3 regions of the Bacillus sp. FJAT-27231 genome follow, and region 2 is predicted to be linked to each of the others. Evidence: riboswitches for the same ligand, from Rfam matches in the RefSeq annotation. Region 2 holds a riboswitch; each other region holds the start of a gene.
What was found. A riboswitch is a leader RNA that binds a small molecule or an ion and turns the genes downstream of it on or off. The one in region 2 is predicted to bind cobalamin.

Region 1 (4,198 bases), 1.6 Mb from region 2:
TATTCTTCCCTGTGGCTGAATGTGCATGGCCATCGCTGTCCAGAAATTGATGACGCCATTAAAGAGCAGCTTGATCGAATTGCCCATTCAACGTTGCTTGGAGCAGCGAATGTGCCCTCTATTCAACTAGCTGAAAAGCTTATTCAGCTGACACCTGAAGGATTGACGCGTGTATTTTATTCGGATAGTGGAGCAGAATCAGTCGAAATAGCGATCAAGATGGCTTATCAATATTGGCAAAACCAAGGCATCACGGAAAAAACAAAATTCGTCACGCTGGCAAATGGCTATCATGGCGATACAGTCGGTGCCATCAGCGTAGGTTCTATCGATATTTATCACCGTGTATATAGTGCCCTCATGTTTAATTCATTTGCCGTCCCATTTCCGTCAGCAAGCTGGCATCCGTCAGGGGATGAACAAACAGCGAAAGAAGAATCACTTGCCGCCATGCGTACATTATTTGAGGAACATCATGAACAGATTGCTGGACTTATCGTTGAGTCGATGGTACAAGGTGCAGGCGGTATGCATATGATGCCGGCCGGCTATTTAAAAGAGCTTGAACGTCTTTGCGGGGAGTTTCAGATTCTTTTTATCGTAGATGAAGTGGCAACCGGATTTGGCAGGACTGGAAAAATGTTCGCGGTAGAACACGAAGGTGTATCTCCAGATATTATGACTATTGCTAAAGGAATTACCGGGGGATATTTACCGATTGCGGCTACTGTAACGACGGAAGAAGTGTACGAAGCTTTTTATGGAGACTATAAAGAGATGAAAACCTTTTTCCACGGCCATTCTTATACAGGAAATCAGTTAGGCTGTGCGGCCGCTTTAGCGAGTTTGGCTATTTTCGAGAAAGAAAACCTTGTTGAACAAGCAGCCCGTAAAGCAGAATACGTGAAGAAGCTTTTAACTGAAATCAATACATTGCCGCACGTCGGTGAAATCCGGCAGCTTGGTTTAATGTGCGGCATCGAGATTGTTAAAGATAAAGCGACGAACGAGCCTTTTCCAGCTGAAGAAAGAATGGCTTATCGAGCAACATTGCGCATGAGAGAGCTTGGCATGCTGACAAGGCCGCTTGGGGATGTGATTGTTTTTATGCCGCCCCTTGCTTCAAGCTATGAAGATTTAGATGAAATGGCTGCTATCATGAAACAAGCTATTCGCGAGATTTCGAATGAAAAAGTATATGCAGAGAGCTAAGCTATTTTACTGAGGAAAACCATAAAATCCGCCTGAGGTCCAGGCGGATTTTATGGTAAGTGAATCCTTTTTTCTTATGATTCTTTGTCATTCAAAAACAAGTTACAGATTGCGATCATGTGCAGAGTCCCGATCGTTTAAATAAGAATCGTCTTCGGGAATGGCATCTATTCGATGTGAATCATTCGCATCGAATGCCTGACGAAGAAAGTACACTAAAATAAGACCAATACAAAGCAGCAGAACAACCAATCCAATTAAAGCAGCAAGGTTCATCGTTAGCCGCTCCTTTCCTTTTCTTTATCCTATTCCACTTTTGTTCTATCTAAAACGTAAAGATCGTTGTATTGTGCAAAAAATTTAATTTATTCCATTTATAGACACGATGAAAATCAGAAAGAATGGTTTTCATCTTAAAATTGTATGAAAGGAATCTTTTTTTTGTGTATAATGAAGCTAGGCGGAAAACTACATACATTGAATCAGGTAAAGCTGAACAAAAAAGCTTTTTAAAAGGGCAAGCTGGTGCAAGTCCAGCGCGGTCCCGCCACTGTAAGTGAAATAGATCTATTTCACAAGCCAGAAAACCTGCCTGATTTAGAGCACCGGTAACCTACGCGGATAGGGTGGTGTAAAAGCGGCTCGCTGGCTCATTATGCCCGCATGGCTCTTTTTCACTGCATCTCTTCAAAGCGTAGAGGTGTTTTTTTATTGATATTTTTAAGAAGTAAAGGGAGAGAAAGAGATGAACAAAGTATCTAAGTACACATTATCTTTCGTGTTGGCTGCCGGATTGCTGGCTGGCTGCGGAACAGATAAAGCAGCGCCAGAAAAAGAAGAAAAAGCAGATCAGCCAAAAGAAAGCCAAGAAGCGGCCTTTCCAGTAACGATCAAAGATGCAGAAGGAAAGGATGTCGTTATTGAGGAAAAACCTAAGAAAATCGTTTCCCTCATTCCGAGCAATACCGAAATCGCTTATGAGCTCGGGCTAGGAAAGGAAATTGTTGGCGTTTCCGATAATGATAACTACCCGAAAGAAGTAAATTCTAAAGAAAAAGTCGGCGGCATGGAATATAACATTGAAAAAATTATCGGACTCGACACAGATCTAGTATTAGCCCACGCCTCCAGTGCTCATAATGCAAAAGATGGCTTTAAACAGCTGGAAGAAGCAGGAATTGATGTGCTTGTCGTTAACGATGCCCAGAATTTTGATCAGGTATATGATTCAATTGAAATGATTGGGAAGGCTACTGGGACGAGTGAAAAAGCTCATGATGTAGTAAAAGACATGAAAGAAGATTTGGCAGAGGTAGAGGAAAAGGCAGAAACGATTAAAAAAGAAGATGAAAAAAGCGTCTTTATCGAAGTGTCACCAGCACCTGAAATCTATACATCTGGCAAGAATACCTTTATGCAAGAAATGCTTGATCTGATTCATGCCAAAAATGCTGCTGCTGATCAAGAAGGATGGATCCAAATGACAGAGGAAGCAATTATTAAGAAAAATCCGGATGTCATTATTACAACACACGGCTACTACACGAAACAGCCGGTTGAAGAAGTGCTGAAGCGTAAAGGCTGGGAAAACATCACTGCCGTTAAAAACAAGGACGTTCATGACGTGCAAGCTGACTTAGTCAATAGGACAGGTCCACGTCTTATTGAAGGAGTAGAAGAACTTGCCGAAGCGATCTATCCAGATGTTTTTAAGAAATAAAATTTCGGCATATATAATCGTTTTTGCTTTTTTTATGATCGCTTTATTTGCGGGTATCTCGATCGGAACGATGCGCGTTCCGTTTCGGGATATCGCTTTCTTATTATCTCATCATTTTTTCGGCACTTCTCTTCATGGAGTGGACCCATCCTTTGATAATATCGTATGGAAAATTAGATTTCCGCGCGTCTTGCTAGCAGCTCTCGTAGGCGCTTCCTTAGCTGTAGCCGGTGCTGCGTTTCAAGGACTGCTGCGCAATCCGTTAGCCGATCCCTATACACTCGGCGTTTCATCGGGCGCTTCGGCAGGCGCGGTGATGGTGCTGTTTTTTAATGTGCAGCTTTCATGGCTATCCGGCTTTACGCTGCCTGTCATCAGTGTCATAGCTTCGATTGCCACCATCTTTATTGTTGTTTTATTTGCCCAGGCGATTGAACGGTCGTTAAAAGTAGAAACGATCATTTTAACAGGCATTATTTTCAGTTCTTTTCTGGGAGCTGTTATCTCTTTAATGATTGCGCTGACAGGTGAGGAGCTAAGACAAATTATCGGCTGGCTGCTTGGCAGTGTTTCGATGAGAGGCTGGGATTATATTCAGCTGATCCTGCCGTTTTTCCTCATTGGTACAATCTTGTTAATCATTCATGCGGCTGAATTGAATGCCATGTCGTTCGGCGAGGAAAAAGCCCAGCACTTAGGAGTAAATGTTCGCCGGAAAAAGCTCGTTGTACTAGTCGCTGGCTCTATTTTAACAGGAGCAGCAGTTGCTGTTTCGGGCACGATCGGATTCGTCGGATTGGTCATTCCTCACTTTATTCGATTGATATGGGGACCAGATCATCGTCATTTGTTGTCATTGTCCATGTTCGCCGGTGCTGGTTTTCTAATTTTAGCTGATCTCGTAGCCCGCACCATTATCTCTCCAACCGAATTGCCAATTGGCGTGATTACTTCTATTATTGGCGCTCCCGTGTTCGCTATCATTTTGCTTCGTAAGCACAGGAAAGGAAGAAGAACAGCATGATTCAGGTAATAAAGCTCAGTGGTGGTTATGATGGCAAGCTGATTGTCCGTGATTTATCTTTTTCTGTTCAAAAAGGAGAGCTTTTTGGCATATTAGGTCCTAATGGCAGCGGCAAAACAACGCTGCTAAAAATGATGAGCGGCATTGTCCCTGCAAGCAGCGGCTCGATGCAGATCGAAGGAAAGGAAATAAAAAGTTACAAGCCAAAAGAACTGGCGAAGCGGCTAGCTGTTCTTCCCCAG
Region 2 (4,198 bases):
CGTCCAAAAGTTCGCTAGCATTCTCTTATACTTCGGATAAGCCCAGCTAAAACGCACGTCATCCCAGTTTAAAATGTTGGAGCTTCTTCCATTAATAATAGCGGTAGACCGATTGGGTGCACTGTGATCGATAATCTCCCTTTTCTTAAGCTTCATAACTATTCTCCTCCTTATGAATGACAGCTTTCACATTCTTCAATATCAGAAGCGGTAGACCGCACATAATAAGTCGTCTTTAATCCCGATTCCCATGCATCTAGGTGTAAGTCTAACAAGGCTTTCGCTTTAATATCGTTGCGCACATATAAATTAAAGGATACAGCCTGATCAATATGGCGCTGGCGCTTGGCATTTTGGCGAATGCTCCAATGCTGATCAATGAAATAAACGGTTTTGTAGTACCATGTCGTCTGAGCTGACAAGTCAGGCGCTGTCACAGGTATTTTGTAATTTTTCTTTTCTTCCATATATTCTTTACGGAAAATTGGATCAATTCCAGCTGTTGAACCCGCGATCAAAGCGGTGGATGAGTTTGGAGCGACCGCCAGCAAATAACCATTTCTCATACCAGATGTTTTGACTGTTTCCTTTAACTGCTGCCACTTTGCTCCATTATAATCACGTTGTTCAAAGTAGGCACCACTATCCCAATCTGATCCTGCAAAGACCGGATATGAACCTTTTTCTGCTGCAAGTTCCGCACTTGCTTGAATCGTTAAAAAGGCAATTTGCTCATACAATTCATCACAATAATGGACTGCTTCGTTTGATTCCCAGCTCAACCCCTTTAAGGCAAGCAAATGCTGCCAGCCAAATGTGCCAAGTCCAATTCCTCTGTATTTCTTGTTCGTCAGCTGCGCTTGTAAAACAGGAATATTGTTCATGTCGATAACGTTATCGAGCATTCTTACTTGGATGGGGATTAAGCGTTCAAGCACTTCATCCATCACGGCACGGGCTAAAGAAATGGACGAGAGGTTACAAACGACGTAATCACCAGGATCTTTTGTAACCACGATTTTTCCGTCTTCTGTTTTTTCTTCGATTACGACCGTCGGACTCATATTTTGACAGATTTCTGTGCAAAGATTGCTTGCGTAAACCATTCCGGTGTGCTTATTCGGATTCGCCCGGTTAACGGTGTCTCGGTAAAACATGTAAGGTGTGCCTGTTTCAAGCTGGGAAATCATAATGGCTTTCATAATCTCGATAGCCGGAACTGTTTTTTTACTTATGTGCGGATGAGCTACGCACTCTTTATATCTCGTTCTAAACGTTCCCTCTCCCCTTTTCTCATCAAATGAATCTTCAAGAGAGTAACCCATCACTTTTCTTACTTCATGAGGGTCAAATAAATGCCAATCTTCTCGTTTATCGACTGCTTCCATAAATAAGTCAGGAATAGTGACACCCGTGAATAAGTCGTGTGTTCTGCGGCGTTCGTCTCCATTATTCAACCGGGTTTCCAAAAATGAGAAAATATCTTTGTGCCAAATATCCAAATAAACAGCAATCGCTCCTTGACGCTGGCCGAGCTGATCGACGGATACGGCCGTATTATTCAGCTGTTTCATCCAAGGAATCACACCCGAGCTCACATTTTTAAATCCTTTAATGTCACTTCCCTGGCTGCGAATTTTCCCTAAATAAATCCCAAGTCCGCCGCCGTTCTTACTTAAATTAGCTGCATCCGTATTGGCATCAAAAATTCCTTGCAAGCTGTCATCCACTGTATCAATGAAGCAGCTTGACAGTTGGCCATATGATTTTCCCGCATTCGCAAGCGTTGGAGTAGCGGTTGTCATATATAAATTAGAAAGCGCCCAATAGGCTTCCTTCACATAGTGCAGCCGTGTTGATTTAGGTTCATTCATCATTAAGGTCATTGCAATAATGAGCCATCTTTCCTGCGGAAGCTCTGCTGGCTGCTTATCTAGTGTACGGGCTAAATATCTTTCACTTAATGTGACAATCCCAATGTATGTAAATAATTTGTCCTTCTCAGGATCAATCAGCTTACTTAGCTCTTCTATTTCGTCTTTTGTATAAGAAGTGTTTAAATGAGGATTGTATATTCCTTCTTCAATTAAGAGCTGGATGAGCCCCGAGAAATCTCCGTATCCAGCCAATTTCTCCCCGCGTGTTGTCGCTGCCTGCTTATATAGTTGTTTTAAATACAATCGGGCTGCGATAAATGTCCAATCTGGTTCCGTGCTCGTGATCCGCTCAACTGCTGAATGTAAAAGCAGCTGCCAAACTTGCTCATCTGTCCACTCTTCTCTCGTATCAAGTGTTCCCTTTATCTTATTTTCATAGCTTGCCAGTTCAATATGGGGAAATTCCCTTTGAATTTCAATAAATGCCTCTTCTGCTATGCTTTGTACGGTTTGAATCATCTCTATTCCTCCTAAACGATCAGTAGTTTAGAAAGAGATTTTTTTAGCAACAAAAAAACCATCTTTCTAGATGAAAGATGGGATGAGGGCGAAGAAATAATCTTTTCACAAAGTGAGACAGACCTGCCCTTGTACACAATAAAGAGCCTGTCTGAATAAAAGACATTGTCGTTTTCTCCGCGCTTTCTTCCCAACTCCCGAAGAAGAGTAAACGCTGTAAAAAGGCAGGTCTCCTGGCTTATGCTTCTTCCTTCCACATTCCTTCCCGTCTATTCGACAGTGGATTTATCTGCGGTCGTCCACACTTACAGTTGCGGGTACAGCTTCGGTATTTCACCGAATTCCCTATTAAGCTGCAATAGCACCTTTTTACTAAATATTGATTTAATTATAACATTACCACTAAATGTTGTGTCCGGATTAGTATAACAATGATCGTTACCGGAGGCAACCCCGAATGAACTTTTTACTTACTTCGGTCTTTACTCACTCTGTAGTTAAAATAATCAATTCATCCTGATCAGAAGGGTCAACAGCTTGTGGAATAACAGCGGTTGTTTTTAAAAAAGTTTTATTCTTATCATTTGTAGGCGGATGCCCGGGATCAATTTCAAGAGAAAAAGGAATGGTGATGTTTTCTCTCGGTTTAATATCTCGTTGGATGGGAATGACTATTTCTTTTAACTTCTTATCAATATAGGAAAAATCGCTATCTTCCCGTATCTTATCCATTTGGACATGCACTGAAACGATTAAAGTCTCGATCGGTTCTGGCGCCTGCCCGCCATTAATTAGAACCTTCCCTTCAATTTTGTCTCCTCTTTGATAGGTCATTTTTGGAAGAGCGGTATCGATCTCGACTCCACCAATGCCAATACTAGACAAAATATGTTTCCACATGAAATACCTCCTTTCTTTCTATCCAATTTAGTTTAATATTCCCCGATGTTTTCTTGTTAATCTTTTCTTTGCTGGTTGTTAACTGTATTTGAATTTTGCACATTTTGTTTTTGAAAAAAGCATGCTTTATACAAAGCACGCTTAAAATTCTCTATTAAAGAGAGGCTGAAACCATTTAATCCCCCTCTTATTAGCCGGCCATATTTTCATATCTGCCACTAGATGACTCATATACGCGATAGAAGCCGCTAAAAAGCTGCCTTCGAGCCCAACACTTTGCTGAAATTGCCACGCAATCCCTGCAAAACAAGCTGATCCAATTAACGAGTGAGTTAAAGAGCGGTGCGATAAAAAGGAAGAGACCATAATAAATGCACTTAGCAGCAGCAGCCAAAAGATACCCATGTACCAGGCGGCAATCGCCAGAGCAGCTCCTGTTATAAACAGCATCATCCGCTGCTTGATAAACAGCCGTGGTAATACTGTTAAGCCTATACCAACAGTAAAACCCGCCGATTGCACGAAACCATTCAGCTTTAGATAACTGTAGCCCATTAAAAGCAGCCCTGCAGTGGCAAAAAATAAAATTAACCATTTTTTCGATATCGTAATTCGATTGGACAGCTTGCCGTTTACATCAAGGTCAGGAGCAAGGCCAGCGATTGCCCCAATGCCAATTAAGCCTGCTGTAGTAAGTGGGTCTGTATGTAAATAAACAGCTGTGGCTAATCCGGAGGCTCCTCCAATAGCCAAATGAGCCGATCCTTTCATCTGTTACCATCCTTTTCTTTTTCCCCATTATAACAAACAGATGTTCTTTATTCTATAAAAAATAGCATTGATGAAACCATCAATGCTATTTTTGGATGCCTTATAATACATCAAGCTTTACAACAATAGCT
Region 3 (4,198 bases), 100 kb from region 2:
ATTGGCATCGGCATCGCTGCCGCCCCGTCCGAGTAAAATCACAGCCGTCTTCTCATCCGACCCTTCTTTGTAATCACCCGTTTCTAGCACACGGTTTTTACAAATATCCACCGCTTCGTAATGAATCCCAATTGGCTTGCCGTATGTAAACCGAACCGCCGGGTATTTCTCCTTCGCCTCGTCGATTTCATGAGGAATATGTATTTTAGAATGTCCCGCCGGCAGCAGCATAAGGGGAACAAGCGCGACAGACGTCGCTCCTTTTGTCACGCATGTATCGATCCCTTTTGCAATGTTCGGCTGCTCAAATTCTAAAAAGCAAGTTTCGTAGATGACATCCTTCTCAAGCTCTGGGATAAGCTGATCAATAAATTGCCTGATTTGTTCATTTCCTTCTCGGTCCCGGCTTCCATGGCCGACAAATAAAACTGCCTTCATTTGCTTTCCGCTCCTTTAATCCCCACACGGTGCAGGTTCAAGATTTATTTTTGGTTCCATATCACGATAATCAAAGCTTTGAATCTTTTTCACACGTTTAAAGTATTTAAAAAAACGTTCATTCGGATGGCCTTTTTCTTTATATTCCGCAATAATCTCCTCCAACAGCAGAACGAGGGCTTCTGGTTCCACTCCTTCAGCAACAGGCTGTCCAGCGTGAGCTGTCCGGCCGACGGTCTTGGCTCCTAGGAATAAATCAAACTTTCCTTTGCGAAATACGATGCCGATGTCATCTGTCACTGCCCCGTAGCAGGCCATTCCGCAGCCGTTCAATCCAATTTTCAGCTCTTTCGGCATGTCTAGACCGTCAAACTTCTCATGCAGCTGTTCAGCGTATGGAATCGCATCTTTCTTTTCGCCATCACAGAAGTCACAGGCTTTCACCGTTGCAACATCCCCAACAGGCGAAAGCAAGAAGCCGACATTCTGTAAGGAAACGGTTATTTGCTCGGGAGCTTCTGTCGGCACGCGCAAAATTACTTGATGATGAGGTGTGTACTCGATAGACCCTTTTTCTCCTGCTGCCTTTGAGAGCACGAGCAGCTGCTCAGCTGAAAACATCTTATTCGCTACTCCCGGGCTAACTGCTACTTCGAAAATGGATTCAATTTTCTGCTTGAACAGCGGCTGGCTCGTCTCCTGTTTCTCTTTTCCATCTAAAAGACGAAGTGCCTGCATTCCGAGCTTGTACAAATCTGTTTTCTCCTCTTGGCCTCCGTGAAGAGCCCATGGCTCATTTTTCGGCTTTAATCGTTCATGCGGTCTTAGCGGCTGCTTTTCCGATGTCAATGTATATTTACGCTGATAGCCTCGTGGCGTGATCATTTTGTTGTCATAAAGGAACGTTGTTGAATTACCGATGATGACCGTGGTCAGCATGCCAATATCGTGATCGAGCATATTCTTAAGATCGGTTATGACCACTTGCTCTCTTTCCCGGTAAGCACTTTTTACGAGGCCGACCGGTGTGTCCGGTGAACGATGCGTTAGTAAAATGCGCTGTGCTTCTGCAATTTGTCTCGTTCTTCTGCCGCTCTTCGGATTGTATAGGGCGATGACAAAATCTGCTGCACCGGCCGCATCGATCCGCTTGGCAATTAACTCCCACGGTGTTAAATGATCACTTAAGCTAATCGTACAAGCGTCGTGCATGACGGGAGCGCCAAGGAGAGAGGCGCAAGAATTAATCGCTGAAATGCCTGGAACAATTTCTACGCCGACACCCTCTGCCTCTTTCCAGCCTTGTTCAACGAGCACTTCATAGACAAGTCCTGCCATGCCGTACACGCCGGCATCTCCGCTTGAAATGACCGCCACTGTTTTGCCTTCTTCCGCTAATTTGACGGCTGCCTGTGCACGGCTTACTTCCTCTGACATTCCCGTGCTGATGATCTCTTTTCCTTCAGTAAATTCTGCAATTAAATCGACGTATGTTTTATAACCGATAATGCAGTCACTTTCCCTAAGTGCTTCTTTCGCCCGTTCTGTAATGTGTTCTGCGCTGCCCGGTCCAAATCCGACAACTACTAATTTCCCCTTCACTCCGTTCGCCTCCTGTACTTACTTTACTGTTTGCTTTTCTTTCTCTTTAGCTACACCGGTTACACGTTTATTTTGAAGAATCATTCCCTTTTCCTGATAAGTGTATGTCAGAGCTTCTTCAACCGGCTTGCCTTCTTGAAGATGAGCGGCAACAATTTTCTCCGCGAGCTGTTCATCCACCTCGTGGTACCATGCGCCTTCCGGATAGACGATGACCACACAAGCATCTTTGCAGCGGCCATTGCATCTCGTTCTCGTCGTGTGAACACGGACATCCAGCTCCCGTTTTTTAATTTCCTCCCTGATAGCCTGTGTTACTTCTTCTCCGCCTTTTCTCATACAGCTCGATCCGTTGCAAATCAATACGTGATGGTTTATTTCTGACAAGTCCCATGTCGCCATCTTCCCCACTCCTTTTTAGAAAAAATAAAAAAGTCCTTAACTTCAGAAGAAGTTAAGGACTAAGCGCTATGTATGCAAGCTACTAAAGGAACAAGTAAATAACCGGGCATGCCGGTACCGTTCCATGCAGTCATCCTATTCTTCCCTCCGAAGAATGATGGTTCGAAGAAGAAAGCAGGTCTCCTGGCTTACGGATCGCCTTACTCTTGTCCCTTCCCGGCCTTACGCCAGTGGCTGTTGACAATTTCATCACCGTTTACAGTAGCGGGGGCTGCATCGGACTTTCACCGATTTCCCTATTATCCCGGGGATTGACTCTCCGGGCACTCTCCTCTTGTTATTCAATTTTTATGTAGGTCATCCTAATTTTTCTAAATCTCAAACTCCTTTATTAGATTAGCAGGAAAGTCTTCTATTTGACAAGTACATTTTTTAAATGGGTCTAATGACGCTTCTCCAGCCTCTTGTTTTTAAATGGAATAGGGGTCAAAATAAACGGATGCCAGCCAGCAGTTTGAGCAATGAGCTTTTTTATTTCCTTCATCTTTTTGCCGAGAGAACGATCTTCTTTGTTAAAAATCAAGCCTATCACAGTCCCGCTGTGACCAACGACCACTCCTGCTTCAAAGCGAGCAGCCAGTTCAGCAAAAAGAGAAAAGAAAGGCTTTGGCAAGAAACGCTCATTTAGTATGGCACTTCTTGTACTAGCGGTCAGCACATCTTCAGTTTTGCCGAGAGACAATCCAGCATACATTTGCTCGTACACTTGCCGCATCTCTTCACGCTCTGCTGCTGTGTATTCTCTTTTTATTTCATAACAATCGGCTGTATTTACGCGCCCGCCGCTATCATAGCCAAGCAAAAACAACTCTGGCGGAGAAGAAAAAGATTCTAACAGTTCACCCGTCCGCTGATTGAAGGAAACAATCCCTTCATACATCACACCATCAGTTGGTTCAATGGCAGCTGCAATGCCAGCTATATCAGATGCCTTAAGCTGAACACCAAAACTGTCAGCCGCGGACCGCACTGCCGCTGTAATATCAGCCGAGCTGCTCGCCATTCCTTTTCCAGTTGGCAATTGTGACTGAGCATAGAGCCTGCCGCCAGCACAAACGCCCATCCGGTCAAGTGTCAGTTCCACGGCCCGTATCATTTTTTCCTGTTGGGGGCGGCTGCTTGTCACGACAGATGCGATTTCTGGGACAAACACAACCTGGCTTCTAAGCGGCACCGGCAAAGTAAACAAAAAGGGCTGCTCACCCACTTCCCCCTGCGCCAGTTCACCAAACGTGCCAAAGCACCTGCCTACTCCTTTTTTCATCAGCTGCTTCCCTCCTTCAGAAAGAATGAAAAATTTTGCGATAACTTATTATAGTCCGTTTCTTTCTCTATTCCAATTACGTATTACCTGTTATTTACTAAAGGTTTGTTTTTAATTTGAATTTTACACATAATGAATTAAGATAAAATAAAATATCATTGACACAATAAGTCGCCACTATTTAAAATAAGGTTAACATTTATGGATTGTTCTATTCTGCTTGGAGGGATATATATGTCTGCTCAACATGAAAAATTAAGAATGATGTTAACAGCGGCTCTTTTCGCTGCGATCATCGGGATTTTCGCTCAAATTACCATTCCTTTACCGCTCGTTCCCATTACAGGACAAACGTTGGCGATCGGTTTAGCAGCTACCATTCTCGGCTCTCGATACGGAGCGCTGTCAGCTCTTCTGTATATGCTGATCGGA

Region 1: another riboswitch for cobalamin. It lies ahead of AC623_RS02720 (ABC transporter substrate-binding protein); the one in region 2 lies ahead of AC623_RS10095 (ribonucleoside-diphosphate reductase subunit alpha).
Region 3: another riboswitch for cobalamin. It lies ahead of AC623_RS10630 ((2Fe-2S) ferredoxin domain-containing protein); the one in region 2 lies ahead of AC623_RS10095 (ribonucleoside-diphosphate reductase subunit alpha).

The regions. Positions count from the first base shown of each region.
Region 1 is NZ_LFZU01000001.1:584,822-589,019, forward strand. It holds gene bioA (adenosylmethionine--8-amino-7-oxononanoate transaminase) at 1-1,212, shown strand, start outside; gene AC623_RS21335 (hypothetical protein) at 1,315-1,488, opposite strand; cobalamin riboswitch at 1,680-1,822, shown strand; gene AC623_RS02720 (ABC transporter substrate-binding protein) at 1,958-2,932, shown strand; gene AC623_RS02725 (FecCD family ABC transporter permease) at 2,895-3,956, shown strand; gene AC623_RS02730 (adenosylcobinamide amidohydrolase) at 3,953-4,198, shown strand, end outside.
Region 2 is NZ_LFZU01000001.1:2,157,192-2,161,389, forward strand. It holds gene AC623_RS10090 (ribonucleotide-diphosphate reductase subunit beta) at 1-156, opposite strand, end outside; gene AC623_RS10095 (ribonucleoside-diphosphate reductase subunit alpha) at 171-2,396, opposite strand; cobalamin riboswitch at 2,603-2,780, opposite strand; gene AC623_RS10100 (sporulation protein) at 2,883-3,296, opposite strand; gene AC623_RS10105 (metal-dependent hydrolase) at 3,438-4,067, opposite strand; gene AC623_RS10110 (spore coat protein) at 4,168-4,198, opposite strand, start outside.
Region 3 is NZ_LFZU01000001.1:2,260,597-2,264,794, forward strand. It holds gene AC623_RS10620 (sirohydrochlorin chelatase) at 1-438, opposite strand, end outside; gene cobJ (precorrin-3B C(17)-methyltransferase) at 454-2,040, opposite strand; gene AC623_RS10630 ((2Fe-2S) ferredoxin domain-containing protein) at 2,059-2,442, opposite strand; cobalamin riboswitch at 2,599-2,788, opposite strand; gene AC623_RS10635 (GHMP family kinase ATP-binding protein) at 2,885-3,766, opposite strand; gene AC623_RS10640 (biotin transporter BioY) at 4,001-4,198, shown strand, end outside.